DNA from 4 places in the Streptomyces sp. NPDC050759 genome. Region 4 is predicted to be linked to each of the others. Evidence: riboswitches for the same ligand, from Rfam matches in the RefSeq annotation. Region 4 holds a riboswitch; each other region holds the start of a gene.

Region 1 (4,291 bases), on a different contig from region 4:
GCCGCGGTCTCCGCCGCCGGCGGCTACGCGCTCGGCCGGTTCGCCTTCCGGGGCCGTGAGGCCATCTTCAAGATGATCCTGGCCGGCGTCCTGGTGCCGTCCATCGTGCTGGCCGTACCGCAGTACCTGCTGCTGTCGAAGCTGGGCATGGCCGACTCGTACTGGTCGATGCTGCTGCCGTCGATCCTCTCGCCGTACGGCGTCTACCTGGTCCGCATCTACGCGGCCGCGTCGGTGCCCGCCGAGCTGATGGAGGCGGCCCGCATGGACGGCGCGAGCGAGTGGAGGATCTTCTCGCGGATCGCCGTACCGATGATGATGCCGGGTCTGATCACGGTGTTCCTCTTCCAGTTCGTCGGCATCTGGAACAACTTCCTGCTGCCGTACGTGATGTTGGCCGACGACGAGAAGTTCCCGATCACCCTCGGCCTCTACACGCTGCTCGCGCAGGGCGCCTCGCAGCCGGCCCTCTACACCCTGGTCATCACCGGCTGTCTGCTCGCGATCCTCCCGCTGATCGGGCTCTTCCTGGTGATCCAGCGGTTCTGGTCCCTGGACCTGCTCAGCGGCTCGGTCAAGGCCTGAGGCCCGGACCCCCTTTCACGAACGAGGAACATGACCACCAGCGCGAACGGACGCCGAAGGCCCCCGACCATCCACGACGTGGCCCGGGAGGCGGGCGTCTCGCGGGGCACCGTCTCCCGCTTCCTGAACGGCGGCCACTACGTCTCGCCCGCTGCCCGGCGGGCTGTGGAGGCCGCCATCAGGAAGACCGGTTACGTGGTCAACCGGCATGCGCGCAGCCTCAGTACCGGACGGTCGGACTCGGTGGCGTTCCTGCTGACGGAACCCCAGGAGAAGTTCTTCGAGGACCCCAACTTCAACGTCCTGCTGCGAGGTTGCACCGAGCGGCTCGCCCAGCACGACATCCCGCTGCTGCTGATGCTGGCCGAGAGCGACGACGACCGGCGCCGGCTGACCCGGTACATCACGTCGGGTCACGTCGACGGCGTGCTGCTGCTCTCCAACCACAGCGGCGACCCCGTCGCCGCCGAACTCCACGACGCGGGGATCCCGTTGGTGGTCTGCGGCAAGCCGATAGGGCTCGGTTCCAAGGTGAGTTACGTGGCGGCCGCCGACCGCGAGGGCGCGCAGGAGATGGTCCGCCATCTGCTCACCGGGGGCCGGCGCCGCGTCGGGATGGTCACCGGGCCGCTGGACATGCCGGGCGGCCCCGACCGGCTGGCCGGCTACCGGGACGTGCTGGCCGAGGCGGGCCTGCCCTACGACCCGGCGCTCGTCGTCGAGGGCGACTTCCGGCGCAGCGGCGGCGAACGGGCGGCCCGTCGCCTGCTGGCCCAGGCTCCCGACATGGACGCCGTCTTCGTCGCCTCCGACCTCATGGCCCTGGGTGTCGTCAACGTCCTTCAGCAGGCCGGGCGTTCGGTCCCCGGCGACATCACCGTCGGCGGCTTCGACGACTCACCCGCGGCCACCGCCATCGCCCCCGCCCTCACCACCATGCGCCAGCCCTTCGACCGCATCAGCGCCGAGATGGTCCGCATGCTCCTCGCCCAGATCGCCGGCGAGGACACGGCCGGGGTGATCCTCCCGACGGAACTCGTCGTCCGGGACTCGGCGTGAGCGGAAGCGGAACTCACGTCAACGGATGTGAAAGCAGCAGCCGTCCGGTTCGCGTCGAGTCGCAGGGGCCAACCATCCGTATTCTCTGATCATGGCCGCCTCCCCCGCATATGCACTGATCGCCACCGACCTGGACGGCACGCTGCTGCGCGCCGACGACACCTTCTCCGACCGGTCGTTGGCCGCGCTCGCGCGGGTGGCCGCGGGCGGGGCCCGGCATCTCGTCGTGACGGGACGGCCGGCGCCCAGAGTGCGGCCGCTGCTCGACGACCTGGGCAGCACGGGGCTCGCGGTGTGCGGGCAGGGCGCGCAGGTGTACGACGCCGGTGCGGACCGTCTGCTGTGGTCGGTGACCCTGGACCAGGAGCTGGCCGAGACCGCGCTCGGGAAGATCGAGGCCGAGGTCGGGCAGGTGTACGCGGCCGTGGACCAGGACGGTGTCGACGGGCTCACTCTCATCGAGCCGGGCTATCTGATGCCCCACCCGACCCTGCCGGCCGTGCGGGTCGACCGGCGCGACGACCTGTGGTGCGAGCCGATCAGCAAGGTGCTGCTGCGCCATCCCTATCTGTCCGACGACGAGTTGGCGGTGACGGCGCGCTCGGTGGTGGGCTCGCTGGCCACGGTCACCATGTCGGGGCCCGGGACCGTCGAACTCCAGCCATGCGGCATCACCAAGGCGACGGGCCTCGCGCTGGCCGCCGAACACCTGGGCCTGAGGCCGGAGATGACGATCGCCTTCGGGGACATGCCCAACGACATCCCCATGTTCGACTGGGCGGCCCACGGCGTCGCGATGGCCAACGCCCACCCCGAACTCAGGGCCGTGGCCGACGAGGTGACCCTGTCGAACGAGGACGACGGCATCGCCGTCGTCCTCGAAAGACTGTTTCCCGGGGCCTAGTAGGCGCCGAAGACGTTGTCGATGGACCCGTACCGCTGGGCCGCGTAGTTGCAGGCCGCGGTGATGTTCGCGACCGGGTCGTACGGGTCCCACGAGGTGTTGGCCACGTGGTAGGCGTTGAAGGTCGGGTCGATCACCTGCAGCAGGCCCTTGGAGGGCGTGCCGGCGGCCGCGTTGGAGTCCCAGAGGTTGATGGCGTACGGGTTGCCGGAGGACTCGCGGATGACGTTGCGGTAGATGCCGTCGTAGGAGCCGGGAATGCCGTGCTCCGCCATGACGGCGAGGGAGGCGCGGATCCAGCCGTCCAGGGTGTTGGAGTAGCCGAGCGTGGTCGCGGTCTGCAGGGGTGGGGTGGCCGCGGACGCGCTGGTCGCGCCGATGAGGGGGAGCGCGAGTACGGCGGCTCCGGTGCCGGCGACGGCGAGCTTGCGGACGAGACGGCTGGTACGGGGACGTCGGTGCTGAGCGGCAGCAGACATGGCGAAGTTCCTCTCCGGCGCCTGCGAGGTGAGCTGTCGGGTTCGGGCTGGAGTTGCCCGGCCACGCCTACGAAAGGCATGACTTCACCCCGAGCCGTACCGGTATGTCCGAAGACGCCCGGTCCGGCGGCTTACCTGGGTCCCCCGCTCCTGCCCTGGTTTCTCGGTGGGTGTACGGGCGGTGGCAGGATTCGGCGTCCGCCCGACAGGCCGGGAACGTATGCGAGAGCACATGTCCGGAACAAGTGGCGAATTCACATGCGAGGCCTATTGACCTTGAGAGGAGGCATTTGGGGCACTTGATCCTTTGCGGTCGCCAACCCTCAACTGGCATGTCGGCAAAGGCGGATCGAAAGATTCCGGATCGGCGTCCGTCCACCTGTCCGCGTGGGCCAAGTCACAGCCGAGCGCAAGAGGTGTAAAACGGTCAAGAATGCCCAACTCGTAGTCAACCGGCTGTCCGTGGGATCCGCTGCTCCCCTGTCCGGTGGAGGGCCGCCTCACCGCCGTCGGTGCGGACGACCTCGCTCGAGGTGCGGAAGTCCGTCCCGTCGCAGGTGTACCCGGGGGGCCTGACGCCGAGCGGCTCGCACGGCTCGGGCTCCTCGAACGCGACGTCCGAGGAGGCTTCACGCGCGCGTACCGGCAGTTCGAGGAAGCTGCCCGCCGGCTCCGGCGGCCGGGCGGGAACGCGTGCCCGTGTGCTGCGGGGAGCGAGAGCGGACAAGGACAGCAGGGCCCTGGAGGCCGTACGGCACCGTCGTCACGTTCGGGGAAGGCCATGTCGGCCCGTGCGGCCATGCACCGATGAGCCCGTATGCGCCCGACGGGCAGGTGCTCGACGAGACTGAGGACCGGGTCGTGCCGGCCGTCCACCGCGAGGACGGCCGCGTCGATCGCGCCGTAGTCCTCGCAGACGCTGCCGTCGCGCCAGTAGGTGTCACCCGTCTGGAGGTCGAGCCAGGTGTGGATGAACGGGTCGACCTGTTCGAGTCGCCCAGCCGCAGGTCCCGCCACACGTCGCCGACAACCAGCCCTTGCGGTCACCGAGCCTGCCGGGGATCAGCGGGCCCGCGAAGGAGCCGACCGACCGGTCGGGATGGATGTGGCGTAGTGGCCGCAGGCGATCAGGACGCCGACATGCCCGGACCGCCGTGCGCGAGCGTGTTGCGACTGCTTCCCTACAAGTCGATAGATATCCCTTCTTTTCAGGTGATCAAAAACATACTGGTCGTGATCCGATACCGCCTGGCATGGACGGGGC
Region 2 (4,291 bases), on a different contig from region 4:
CGAGTTCGCGCCGCGGGTACAGGAGTTGACCGACCGTCTCATCGACGGGTTCGCGGCCACCGGCACCGCCGACCTCATCCACGACTTCGCCTTCCCGCTCCCCATCTACGCGATCTGCGACCTGCTCGGCGTCCCCCGCGAGGACCAGGACGACTTCCGGGACTGGGCGGGCATGATGCTGCGACATACAAAAGCAGGTCACGGAGGCGGACCGCGCGGCGGGGTCGCGCGGTCCGTGAAGAAGATGCGCGGTTATCTCGCCGAGCTCATCCACCGGAAGCGGGAAGCGCTGCCCGACGAGCCGGCTCCGGGCGAGGACCTCATCTCCGGGCTGATCCGGGCCTCCGACCACGGCGAGCACCTCACCGAGAACGAGGCCGCGGCCATGGCCTTCATCCTTTTGTTCGCCGGTTTCGAGACCACGGTCAACCTCATCGGGAACGGCGTGTACGCCCTCCTCACCCACCCCGACCAGCGGAACCGGCTGCAGCAGTCCCTGGCCGACGGGGAAAGAGGCCTTCTGGAGACCGGTGTGGAGGAGCTCCTGCGGTACGACGGCCCGGTCGAGCTGGCCACCTGGCGGTTCGCCACCGAGCCTCTGCGGATCGGCGGTCAGGACATCGCGGTCGGCGACCCGGTGCTCGTCGTGCTCGCGGCGGCGGACCGGGATCCCGAGCGGTTCGCCGACCCCGATGCGCTCGATCTGTCCCGCCGTGACAATCAGCACCTCGGTTACGGTCACGGCATCCACTACTGCCTCGGTGCCCCGCTCGCCCGCCTGGAGGGGCAGGCCGCGCTCGCCACCCTCCTCACCCGTCTCCCGGACCTGCAACTCGCGGTGGATTCAGCCGATTTGCGCTGGCGTGGGGGGCTCATCATGCGTGGACTGCGTACTTTGCCCGTGGAGTTCACGCCCGTCCGGTAATCGACCGAGGGGTCCGGCCTATCCCCGCTCGGGGCCGCGTAAACATGACGAGCCCTCAAGTCTGTGATCTTCACGTGATCTACGCGGCATTAACTTGTGACAAGTGATCGAATCCCTATACGTTCACGGACCAGCGCGGTGCCCTGCACCACCCGCCGCGCAGGTCCCTGCTCTCTCGGGAAAGGTCCCCCCATGCTCTCCGGGAACGGTCGTCACCGTCGCCCCCGTCAGGCTCCGGCTCTCCTCATTGCGGCCGGTGTGACGGGATCCGCCATCGCGATCCCACTGCTCGGAGCGACCGGAGCGAGCGCCGCCACCGGCACCACCTGGGACCGGGTCGCTGAGTGCGAGAGCGGCGGCTCCTGGAGCGCGAACGACGGCAACGGCTACTACGGCGGCCTCCAGATGTCCCAGGAGAACTGGGAGAAGTACGGCGGCCTCGAATACGCCAGGACCGCGGATCTGGCCAGCCGCAACCAGCAGATAGCCGTGGCCGAGAAGCTCCTCGCGGACCAGGGCATCACCGCGTGGCCGACCTGCGGCCTGCTCAACGGTCTCAGCAAGGACTCGAGCTCGGCCGATGTCGACACGGGTGTGGAGAGCGGGACGCCCTCGGCCTCGGCCTCCGGTTCGTCTGATTCATCCGGTTCGTCCGGTTCCTCCAACTCGTCGGGCTCCGAGGAGTCTTCCGGTCTGCTCGGCGCGCTGGACGGTTCGTCCGCGACCCCCTCGCCGTCGGCCACCCCCTCCAGCGGTGACGACGGTTCCGGCACGTCGGACAAGAAGGACTCCTCGGGTTCCGAGGGCTCCGCCAAGGGAGAAGCTCAGCCTTCCGACAGCTCGCCCGTAGTGAGCCCAGAAGAGGGCGAAGCGGACAAGTCGTGGCAGGAGGGTAGTTCTTCGGCCCTCGTGGACGTCGGCGCTCTCGGCTCCGGCAAGCACCGGGGTGGCAGTGCCGAGGAGAATGCGACGAAGAGCACGGCCTCCTCCGCGGCCGGCCGCCACGCCGCCCTCACCTACACCGTCCGGGAGGGCGACTCCCTCGCCTCCATCGCCGACTCCCTTGGCCTCGACGGCGGATGGCGCGCCCTCTACGCCGAGAACAAGGACCGCATCGGGGCCGACCCGAGCAACATCGTCGCCGGTCAGACGCTCGACACAGGGGCTGAATAGGGCTGAAAAGCCCAGAAAAACAACGGGAGTTCACGTCACACTTCGCACCGAATGTCCCCTTTGGTGAAAGTGTGGGATGAGTCTCAGAAGCCTTGATCGTCTTTGAAATTCCGCCGAACGCGTGTCTACGGTCGTGACCGCTCGGCAACCCGAGCCCCGTCTGTCGCAACGCCGAATCCTGCCAGCGGCCGTACGGGAACAGTCGTCGCGTCAAGCGCCGTAGGCAGGAGCGGGGGACCCAAGGTAAGTGCCGGGCCCAGCAGTTCACGCTGGACCGGCTTGGGGTGAAGCCGCGCATCGCGAGATGTGCGGCCGGGCAACTCAACCGGCCCGAACCCGACAGCTCACCTCGCAGGCGTCGGTGAGGGGATCCACCATGCTGTTTTCCGGTAAGGGCAAGCACCGTCGTCCGTCCAAGGCCACCCGTGCCGCCGCGCTTGCCGGTGTCACCGGTGTCGCCATCGCCGCCCCGCTGATGGCGGCCGGCAACGCCTCCGCCGCCACCGCCTCCGAGTGGGACACCGTCGCCCAGTGCGAGTCCGGCGGCAACTGGTCCATCAACACCGGCAACGGCTACTACGGCGGCCTGCAGTTCTCGGCCTCCACCTGGGCCGCGTACGGCGGCACGCAGTACGCCGCGCAGGCCAACCAGGCCAGCAAGTCCCAGCAGATCGCCGTCGCCGAGAAGGTCCTCGCCTCGCAGGGCAAGGGTGCCTGGCCGGTCTGCGGCAAGGGCCTGTCCAGCGCCGGCTACAGCGGCGGCAGCAGCTCGTCCTCCTCCGGCAGCTCCTCGAACACGAGCAGCCGTTCGACCGAGGAGCAGAGCGCCTCCCGTTCGACCGACCGTCCGGCGGCCAAGAAGACCGTCACCACCCCGACCGGCAAGAAGGTCAAGAAGGGTGACGGCGAGTACAAGGTCGTCAAGGGTGACACCCTCAGCTCGATCGCCGAGAAGCACAAGGTCAAGGGCGGCTGGCAGAAGCTGTTCAAGCTGAACAAGGACATCATCACCGACGCCGACTTCATCTACCCCGGCCAGCAGCTGCACCTGAAGTAAGACCCAGCTGAACCACAGCGCTCTCACATCCGTGTCCTTCACGATGAAGGCCTCGTGAGGGTCCCCCCGTCCCCACGGGCTCCCCGCTCCGGTGCGTGTTCCCCCGTACGCACCGGGGCGGGGTCTTTTCATGTGCCGCCACCGGGACGTCTTTGTTCAGTTCAGAAACAATTTACTCTCGGTTCTGTCCACGGGGCGGTCCACACGGTGGCCGATCCTCCGGAGGCGGTTAGGCTCGGTCTCGCAGAACCCACCGCGGTCCCGGCGGACCGTGTCACACCCCAAGAAGGAGATGCTCGTGCCGTCCATCGACGTCGTCGTAGCCCGGGAAATCCTGGACTCCCGAGGCAACCCCACGGTCGAGGTCGAGGTCGGCCTCGACGACGGCAGCACGGGTCGTGCCGCCGTCCCGTCCGGCGCCTCCACGGGCGCCTTCGAGGCCATCGAGCTCCGCGACGGTGACCCGAACCGCTACCACGGCAAGGGTGTCGAGAAGGCCGTCCTCGCCGTCATCGAGCAGATCGGCCCGGAGCTGGTCGGCTACGACGCCACCGAGCAGCGCCTGATCGACCAGGCGATGTTCGACCTGGACGCCACCGACAACAAGGGCTCGCTCGGCGCCAACGCCATCCTCGGCGTCTCCCTCGCCGTCGCGCACGCCGCCTCCGAGGCCAGCGACCTCCCGCTCTTCCGCTACCTGGGCGGCCCGAACGCGCACCTGCTGCCGGTGCCGATGATGAACATCCTGAACGGCGGCTCGCACGCCGACTCCAACGTGGACATCCAGGAGTTCATGATCGCCCCGATCGGCGCGGAGTCCTTCTCCGAGGCGCTGCGCTGGGGCACCGAGGTCTACCACACCCTCAAGAAGGTCCTGAAGAGCAAGGGCCTGTCCACCGGCCTCGGCGACGAGGGCGGCTTCGCGCCGAACCTGGAGTCCAACCGCGCCGCCCTGGACCTCATCCTCGAGGCCATCAAGGAAGCCGGTTACATCCCCGGCGAGCAGGTCGCCCTGGCGCTCGACGTCGCCGCCTCCGAGTTCTACAAGGACGGCAAGTACCAGTTCGAGGGCAAGGACCGCTCCGCCGCCGAGATGACGGAGTACTACGAGGAGCTCGTGGCGGCCTACCCGCTCG
Region 3 (4,291 bases), on a different contig from region 4:
GCTTGGAGGAGATGCTCGTCCGGCACACCGGGCGCAGCCCCGAGCAGGTGGGCGTGGACATCGAGCGGGACAAGATCCTGGACGCGCAGGGCGCCCTGGACTACGGCCTCGTGGACGCGATCGTCCCGAGCCGCAAGTCCTCGCGCACCGCGCCGGACGCGAGGTGAGCCGTAGATGGTGCCGGACCTTCCCCCGTTGCCCGCGCTCACGCGCGCCGAGGGCGAGCTGATCGACCGTTATCTCGACGTGGTCGACCTGCTGGGCCGGATCAACCCGGCCCGGCGCGAGGACACCTATGGCGGACTGCGCGCCGCGCAGGCGCTGGTGAGCAGGGCGGCCGAGCTGCGCGACGCGCTCGCGGTGATGCACGGCCGGGGCGAGCGCGAACTGCACGCCGCGACGCTGGCACGAGCGCTTCGGGTGCTGGACGGCGAGCGGCGCACGTCCCGGGTCACCGTGCCGCCCGAACCCGGCAATTGACGCACCGACAGTGTTTCCGGGCGTCCTGCGGTCTGACGGGGCGTCCGGAGGGCCTTTGAAACGGACCAAACGACGTACCACCATTTGCAGGAGGCGCGGCTCCTTTTTCACGCCCCCTCAAGTTGCGCAACGCGCGTAGTGCGGGCGCGGAATGAGGAGTTTCTGTGCTGGTCCGGGGGCCATCGAGGCCCTCGACACCCCTTGGTTCGAAGGGGTGTCCACCCGAACGGGTGAGTGGTGAGTAACAACACAAACCCCCGGTTCCGTTGGGTTTTTGGGACATCCGTGCGCCAAGATCCCTGTCTGACGACAAGCCCCCGCCGCAGCGGCGGGGCGGTCCGGGCGGACGCCGAGTCCTGCCGCCGCCCGGATGACCGGTCGACAGAAGTGGATCGGCAGGAGTGGAGGACCCAGGCACGACGGGTCGCCGGAACGGTCACGCCATGACCGGGCCGAGCAGCCCTTGGGGTGAAGCCGCGTCAGCGGCCGGGCAACTTCGCCAGCCCGAATCCGACAGGTCATCCTTCACAGGCGGCTGACGAAGGGTTGCGCATGACTGCGCTCAATCGTGTCCCGTCGCTGATGGTCCGGGCCGGTACGGCCTCGGCCTTCGCCATCGCCGCCGTGGGCGGCTCCGTCGTGGTCCCGGGCGTCGCAGCCGACGCCGCCGCCGCGACGCCGGCGACGAAGGCACTCAAGGTCGCGGCTTCCAAGAAGGGCTCGCCGTACAAGTACGGCGCCACGGGGCCCCGCCGCTTCGACTGCTCAGGGCTCACGCTGTACTCGTTCAAGAAGGCGGGCAAGAAGCTCCCTCGTACGGCGGCCCAGCAGTACAACAAGACCCGCCACATCGGCTCAGGCAGCCGCAAGGCCGGTGACCTGGTGTTCTTCCACTCGGGTTCGAACGTCTACCACGTCGGCATCTACGCCGGGAAGGGAAAGATCTGGCACGCCCCGAAGACCGGGGACGTGGTGAGGCTGCAGAAGATCTGGACGAAGAGCGTCTGGTACGGCCGGGTCAAGTGACGCCCCCGAGGGGGTGGCGGCGACCTGACCTCCCGCCGCCCCCTCGGGTCTCCCCGCACGCGTGACACGGGCTCAGGTGGTTACCCGTGGCGTCATGGCCGACCACCGCCCGTGCACCGCCCGCAACGAGACCCCGCTGGAGCGCGCCGACCGCAACTTCGGTGAGCTGCTCCAGGAACTGCGCGTCACCCAGACCGGGGTGCAGATCCTCTTCGCCTTCCTGCTGACCCTGGCCTTCACGCAGCGCTTCCCGTCCCTCGACGCCTTCCAGCGCGCCACGTACGTCACCACACTGCTCCTCGCGGTACTCGCGGCGGCCCTGTTCACCGCGCCCGCCGCCCTGCACCGCTCGCTCTTCCAGCGCGGTGCCAAGCCCCGCATCGTGCAGGTCTCCTCCCGGCTCGCCACGGTCGGCATGGGGGTCCTGGTGCTCGCGTTCACCGGGTCGGTGCTGCTCGTGGTGGACGTGACCACGGGCCGGGCCGGCGGAGTGGCCGCGGGCGCGGCGACCCTGCTGGTGTGCCTGGGCCTGTGGGGGCTGCTCCCCCGGCTGGTCCGGCGGGCGGGCCTCACCGAGGAACGCAGGACGGCACAGCCGTCCCCGGCGCCTCCGTCCGCGCAGCGCGAGGTGGTCAGGCCGCGAGCAGCGGCTCGGCCAGGAGCATCACCCCGAGAACCGTCAACGCGCCTCCGGTGACCCCGGCGACGGCCCGGGCGGCCCGCGGCCGGCGCAGCCACCGCCCCAGCCGGTCCACGAGCACGGCCACCGCCGGGAACCACACCACCGCGAGAACGACCACGATCAGCGCGAGCAGCAGCGTCCGGGGCAGCGCCGAGCTCCCCTGGGGCACGAACTGCGGCAGCAGGCTGAGGAAGGTGATGGGGGCCTTGGGATTGAGTGCGTTGGTCACGAAGCCCTGCCGCAGGGGGCGTACCGCCGCGCCGGCCTCGACGACGGTCTCCGTGCGGGTCCGCCGCAGCTCCCGCAGGGTCCGTACACCCAGGTACAACACGTAACCCCCGCCCAGCAGTTGGAGCGCCCGGAACAGTGCGGGCACGGCCGTGAGCACCGCGGCGACCCCGGCCACGGCGAGCGCCGTGTGGACCAGCAGCCCGCCCACGACACCGAGCGCACAGGCGACCCCGGCCCGGCGGGAGACCAGGGCGTTGCGTACGACGACGGTGAAGTCGGCGCCCGGCATGGCGACCATGCCGGCGGCGACCCCGGTGAAGGCGACGATCTGTCCGTTCATGCGGACCAGCCTGCCGCGAGAGAGCCTTCAGCAGGTATGTCGAATAACCTGGGTATCCCTTAAGCACTCCTTTAGGCAGGCCTGCCATGTACGACCCGGTCCGGCTCGCCGCCCTGGTCGCCGTCGCGGAGGCGGGCTCGATCACCCGGGCCGCCGAGCGCCTCGGCTACACCACGCCCGCCCTCTCCCAGCAGCTGGCCAAGCTGGAGCGGGAGGCGGGTACCGCCCTTCTCGTACGGCACCACCGCGGCGCGCGGCTCACCGGTGCGGGCGAGTTGCTGGTGGCGCGGGCCCGGCGGGTGCTGGACGAGCTGGACCGGGCCCGGCACGAACTCGCCCGGCTGACCGGCCTGTCGGGTGGCACGCTCAGGCTGGGCACCTTCCAGACGGCGGGCATTCAGCTGTTGCCGCCCGTGCTGAGCACGTTCCGCAGGGCCTACCCCGACGTGGAGCTGTCGGTCGCCTTCCACGAACCCGCGGACGGGATCACCGCGGTGGCGGCCGGCGAGATCGACCTGGCGCTGACGCACGCCTACGAGCCGGGCGAGCCCCCGTCCCTCCCGGCCACCCTGAGCGCGGAGCCGCTGCTGAGCGAGGAGCTGGTCCTCGTGACGGCGCCCGGGCATGCCCTCGCGGGCGGCTCGACGCGGCTGCCGCTGGCGGAACTCGCCGGTGAGCCGCTGATCAGCATGGCGCCGGATCATCCGGCCCGGCGGGAGGTGGAAGCGGTGCTGGCCAGGACCGGGGTCACGCCGTCCGTGCTGGTCGCGACCCCGGGATACGCCCTGGTGTGCGCGCTGGCCAGCGCGGGGCTCGGAGTCGGGGTGGTGCCGGAGATGGTGGCGCGGACGGCGGCCACTCCGGTGGGCACGCGGCTGCTGGAGGCCGACGCGTTGCGCCGTACGATCTCGGTCGTCCACCGGACCGGCGAGGCGGCACCCGCGGCGGACGCCTTCCGGGCGCTGCTGCGGGGGGCGTTCGGCCGCGCACGGCCGGTATGACCTCTGTTACGGCTCCTGCTGCCCCGCCGCCGTGACCGGCTGCGCCGGTACCGTCCACGGGAGCTCGATGGAGACGGTCTTGCCGCCTTCCCGGGTGGGCCTGACTCTCAGCTTGCCGCCGCACTCGGCGGCGAGCCAGCGGATGATCACCATGCCCCGTCCGTTGTCCTGCTGGACCGCGGCCGGGAGGCGCTTGGGGAAGCGGGGGTGGCTGTCGGTCACCCCGATGCGCAGGTGTTCGTCACGGTCCAGCTCGATGTCCACCGTGAAGGTGGGTGACTGCCCGAAGGTGTGCTGTACGGCGTTGGTGGTGAGTTCGGAGACGATGAGCCGGACGGTCTCGGCGGTGTCCGTGGTGGACGGCAGCCCCCACTCCGCCAGTGTGCTCAGGACATAGGTGCGGGCCGCGGAGACCGAAGCGGGTTCGCTCGGCAGGGTGACGGATGCTTCCAGGTGGTCTGCCATGGCGACGTCGTCCCTTTCCCACGGGACCGAAGCCCGACACGGTGCGGATGGTTCGAGTACGGTCCC
Region 4 (4,291 bases):
GCGACAGCGGGTTCGGCGGGGCGAGCCGTGCCTGGCACGCCTACCAGCGGGCGTACGTCATCCCGGGCGCGGACGAGGACCGTCCCGTGCTGTTCAACTCCTGGGAGGCCACGAACTTCGACATCTCCGAGGAACAGCAGGAAACCCTCGCCCGGCGGGCCGCGGCGATGGGCGTCGAGCTGTTCGTGGTCGACGACGGCTGGTTCGGTGCCCGCACCAGTGACCGGGCCGGGCTCGGCGACTGGGCGCCCAACCCCGACCGCTTCCCGAACGGCCTCAAGCCGCTCGGTGAGTACGTGCACGGGCTCGGCATGCAGTTCGGCATCTGGGTCGAGCCGGAGATGATCAACCCGGACAGCGAGCTGTACCGTGCCCACCCGGACTGGGTGCAGTACCAAGCGGGGCGAAAGCGGACGGAGTTCCGCAATCAGCTCGTGCTGAATCTGGCCCGCGAGGACGTCCAGGAGTACCTGTGGGGGCAGCTCGACACCCTGCTCTCCTCGGCTCCGATCGACTATGTGAAGTGGGACTTCAACCGCTGCTTCACGGATGCGGGCTGGCCCGGCGACCCCTATCCGCAGCGTCTGTGGGTCGACCATGTCCGCGGCTTCTATGCCCTTTTGGACCGCTTGCGCCAAGCTCACCCGGGCGTCGCCTTCGAGTCCTGCTCGGGTGGCGGCGGCCGGATCGACCTCGGGGTGCTCAGCCGCACCGACCAGGTGTGGACCTCGGACAACACCGACCCGCTCGACCGTCTCGCGATTCAGTACGGCTTCAGTCAGATCCACCCCGCGCGCGTGATGGCCGCCTGGGTCACCGACAGCCCCAACACCCAGCTCAACGACCGGGTGAGCTCGCTGCGGTTCCGGTTCGTGAGCGCGATGGCCGGGGTGCTCGGGGTCGGCGGGGACCTCGCGGAGTGGACCGAGGAGGAGCTCGCCGAGGCCGGGCGGTGGGTGGCTCTCTACAAGGAGATCCGGCCCTTGGCGCAGCGCGGTGACCTCTACCGGCTGCGGCCTCCACGGGGCGGGCTGAGCGCGGTGCAGTACGTCCTCGGGGACGAGACCGTCGTCCTCGCCTGGCTCCAGGCGCAGCAGTACGGCGAGCCCGTCCCGGCGCTGCGGCTGCGCGGACTCGACCCGACAGCGTCGTACGAATGCCCTGAAACGGGCGAAGTGCACCGAGGGGCCGTATTGCTGCATCACGGACTTCGTACCGGTTTGCGTGGCGACCTCGATGCGACGGTTATCCGACTGCGCCGCATCTAGGGCTTCTGTCCGAATTAATAGCTTCCTTCCAACTCCTTCCGGAATCAGGGTTCCTGTGAATTCGTGACGTGAGGAGCGTCATATCCGTGACGGTGCGTCGCGCGTCATGTTCACGTAATTCGCAGGTTTTACAAGGGGATTCGGGCTGGGTAACGGGCGTCCGATTTACGCAGGGTGACCGGTAATTTTCTCAAGCGATCAACAGGAACGCACGCACAGGGAACCTCTCACTTGTCCCTTTGCGTCTTGTTCGCTTACGTTCGCCACCGATCCGGTCGGACGCCCAATCCTGCCGCCGAACGGATTCCGCTCACTCACTCACCCGTGCACGGCAGGAGCGGGGGACCCACAGGTAGTTCCGCCTGTTCCGGTCTCCGGAACGGCTTGGGGTTAAGTCGCGTCTCGACGCGGCCGGGCATCTCCAGCCCGCACCCGACAGCTCACCTCGCAGGCGCCGGAGAGGAATTCACCATGCCCGCGAAGGGTAAGCACCGCCGTCCGAAGTCCCAGCGCTTCGCCCGCTCGATAGCCGTCGCCGGAACTGGAGGCGCCGCTCTCGCCCTCCCGCTCATGGGGGCCACCGGCGCTCACGCCGCCACCTCCCAGTCCGTTTCGGAAAAGGCCGTTCAGTCGCTTCCGGTCACGCAGAAGTCCGCCGAAAAGGCGGCCGCGAAGAAGGATGCCGCGAAGGCCTCGACGGTGCGCACCTATTCGGTGCGCGCCGGCGACTATCTCTCGAAGATCGCCGATGAGCAGAACGTCAGGGGCGGCTGGAAGAAGCTGTACGCCGACAACCGTTCGGCCATCGGGGACGACCCGTCGCTGATCCACCCAGGTCTGAAGCTCTCGATCGGCAAGAAGGCCAGGACGAGCACGACGAAGACCGAGTCCTCCGCTTCCTCGTCTTCCTCGAAGGCGAAGAAGACGGAGAAGGCGGAGTCGAAGTCGTCCTCGAACTCGACGGCCGCCACCCAGAGCTCGGCCACCATCAGCTCCAGCGGTTACACCCTGCCGGTCACCGGCGCCACGATCGGCACTGGTTACCGCGTGGCGGGCAGCATGTGGTCCAGCGGCTACCACACCGGCGTCGACTTCGTCGTCCCGACCGGCACCTCCCTCAAGGCCGTGGCCGCGGGCACGGTCGTCTCCGCGGGCTGGGGCGGCGCCTACGGCAACCAGGTCGTCATCAAGCTCAACGACGGCTACTACGCGCAGTACGCCCACCTGTCCCAGCTCTCCGTCTCGGCCGGCCAGACCGTGACCGAGGGTCAGCAGGTCGGCCTCTCCGGCGCGACCGGCAATGTCACCGGCCCGCACCTGCACTTCGAGATCCGCACCACGCCGGACTACGGCTCCGACGTGGACCCGGTCGCCTACCTCCGCTCGAAGGGCGTCGCCGTCGGCTGACCCACGCCCCCTGTGCCACCGAAGGCCGGACCCCGATCCCCGGGTCCGGCCTTCGGTGTTGCCCGCCTCTGATCGGCTCTGCGCCTTAATGATCACTTCATTGCGTTCTTGTGGCGGGCGCGCTCAGGGTGTCGACAGGCGGGGGAGGGTGGGGACAGAGTGAACTCCGTAGTGGGGCAAGCGCTTTCTAGGGCTTTCGGAGGTCACTGTGTCCAGCGTCGAGGGAGTGCCCGCCGACAGCACCACCGAGTCACCTGGACCGTGCGTGGCCCTCTGCGCCCCACTCTCAGCCGTCCCCGGAAGGAGCCGTCTCCCATGACGACCACGCGTAGAGCCTTCGGAGCCCTCGCCGCCGGCGCCGCCCTGGCCGCCTTCGCCCCCGCGGCGACCGCGAGCGCCTCGCCCCGCCATCGTCGCCTCATCGCCCACGACGACTTCCGCCACGGCCTCGGCCGCTGGGCCGTCGAACTGGAGCAGGGGGGCGCAGTCACCGCGCAGCGCGGGGTGTTGGAGGTCGACGTGCCCGGCGGCGCGACGATCTGGTTCAGGCAGCCGCTCGAAGGACCGTACGTCCTGGAGTACACCGCCACGCCCGTCTCCGAGGGCGGGGCCAACGACCGGGTGTCCGACCTGAACAACTTCTGGAACGCGGTCGACGTCCGGTCTCCCGACGACCTCTTCGCCACCCGGCGGGGCGGGGCGCTCGCGGAGTACGACTACCTGAAGACGTACTACTCGGGCTACGGCGCCAACTACAACACCACGACACGGCTGCGCCGATACGTCGGGGAGTCCGGTGTGCGACCGCTGATCTACGACTACACCGAGCCGCTGCTCGTCGCGAACGAGCCGAACCGGGTGCGGATCGTCTCCGACGGCTCCAAGGTGCACTGGTGGAACAACGGGCGGCTCGTCTTCGACTACACCGACCCGGAGCCTTACACGAGGGGGCACTTCGCGTTCCGGACCACCTGGAGCCACTTCCGGATCACCGACTTCAGGGTGTGGCGGTCGCAGCGTCAACATTCCTGAGGGAAGACCTATTCCTCGTTTGGCGAACACTTTAAGCGTGGCTTATGTCACCGCCCGTCAAGTCCTTCCTACGGTCGCGTAGGTCACATTCGAAGGTGAATCATGAACGGTTGTGGCAGACGATTCGAAGAATGACAGCAGCTCAGTGATCGGGTCGTACGTGGCGGTGGGGGACAGCTTCACCGAGGGCGTCGGCGACCCCGGCCCCGACGGGGCGTTCGTCGGATGGGCCGACCGGTTCGCGGTACTTCTCGCGGACCGGCGGCCCGAGGGCGACTTCAGGTACAGCAATCTCGCCGTACGCGGGAAGCTGCTCGACCAGATCGTCGAGGACCAGCTTCCGCAGGCCGTCGAACTGGCACCGGACCTGGTGTCGTTCTGCGCCGGCGGCAACGACATCATCCGCCCCGGTACCGACCCCGACGAGGTCGCCGAGCGCTTCGAGCGGGCGATCGCCCGGCTCACCGAGGCGTGCGGCACGGTCATGGTGACGACCGGCTTCGACACGCGTGGCGTTCCCGTGCTCAAGCACCTGCGCGGCAAGATCGCCACCTACAACGGACATGTGCGGGCCGTCGCCGACC

What was found. A riboswitch is a leader RNA that binds a small molecule or an ion and turns the genes downstream of it on or off. The one in region 4 is predicted to bind cyclic di-AMP.
Region 1: linked by a shared signal. The riboswitch ahead of ACIBJB_RS34105 (transglycosylase SLT domain-containing protein) and the one ahead of ACIBJB_RS15220 (peptidoglycan DD-metalloendopeptidase family protein) in region 4 are both predicted to bind cyclic di-AMP.
Region 2: linked by a shared signal. The riboswitch ahead of ACIBJB_RS36550 (transglycosylase family protein) and the one ahead of ACIBJB_RS15220 (peptidoglycan DD-metalloendopeptidase family protein) in region 4 are both predicted to bind cyclic di-AMP.
Region 3: linked by a shared signal. The riboswitch ahead of ACIBJB_RS19980 (C40 family peptidase) and the one ahead of ACIBJB_RS15220 (peptidoglycan DD-metalloendopeptidase family protein) in region 4 are both predicted to bind cyclic di-AMP.

Annotation. Positions count from the first base shown of each region.
Region 1 is NZ_JBITGI010000014.1:127,688-131,978, forward strand. Features, by position in the region: gene ACIBJB_RS34090 (carbohydrate ABC transporter permease) at 1-585, shown strand, start outside; gene ACIBJB_RS34095 (LacI family DNA-binding transcriptional regulator) at 616-1,644, shown strand; gene ACIBJB_RS34100 (HAD family hydrolase) at 1,736-2,548, shown strand; gene ACIBJB_RS34105 (transglycosylase SLT domain-containing protein) at 2,545-3,027, opposite strand; cyclic di-AMP (ydaO/yuaA leader) riboswitch at 3,031-3,206, opposite strand; gene ACIBJB_RS34110 (hypothetical protein) at 3,476-3,754, opposite strand; partial or broken gene ACIBJB_RS34115 (CocE/NonD family hydrolase) at 3,723-4,070, opposite strand.
Region 2 is NZ_JBITGI010000016.1:116,295-120,585, reverse strand. Features, by position in the region: gene ACIBJB_RS36560 (cytochrome P450) at 1-925, shown strand, start outside; gene ACIBJB_RS36555 (transglycosylase family protein) at 1,118-2,098, shown strand; cyclic di-AMP (ydaO/yuaA leader) riboswitch at 2,304-2,471, shown strand; gene ACIBJB_RS36550 (transglycosylase family protein) at 2,475-3,155, shown strand; gene eno (phosphopyruvate hydratase) at 3,448-4,291, shown strand, end outside.
Region 3 is NZ_JBITGI010000006.1:121,311-125,601, reverse strand. Features, by position in the region: gene ACIBJB_RS19990 (ATP-dependent Clp protease proteolytic subunit) at 1-167, shown strand, start outside; gene ACIBJB_RS19985 (hypothetical protein) at 175-480, shown strand; cyclic di-AMP (ydaO/yuaA leader) riboswitch at 818-1,029, shown strand; gene ACIBJB_RS19980 (C40 family peptidase) at 1,033-1,506, shown strand; gene ACIBJB_RS19975 (DUF6328 family protein) at 1,601-2,203, shown strand; gene ACIBJB_RS19970 (LysE family translocator) at 2,139-2,759, opposite strand; gene ACIBJB_RS19965 (LysR family transcriptional regulator) at 2,846-3,760, shown strand; gene ACIBJB_RS19960 (ATP-binding protein) at 3,767-4,225, opposite strand.
Region 4 is NZ_JBITGI010000004.1:368,611-372,901, reverse strand. Features, by position in the region: gene ACIBJB_RS15225 (alpha-galactosidase) at 1-1,268, shown strand, start outside; cyclic di-AMP (ydaO/yuaA leader) riboswitch at 1,566-1,735, shown strand; gene ACIBJB_RS15220 (peptidoglycan DD-metalloendopeptidase family protein) at 1,740-2,675, shown strand; gene ACIBJB_RS15215 (DUF6250 domain-containing protein) at 2,991-3,707, shown strand; gene ACIBJB_RS15210 (SGNH/GDSL hydrolase family protein) at 3,853-4,291, shown strand, end outside.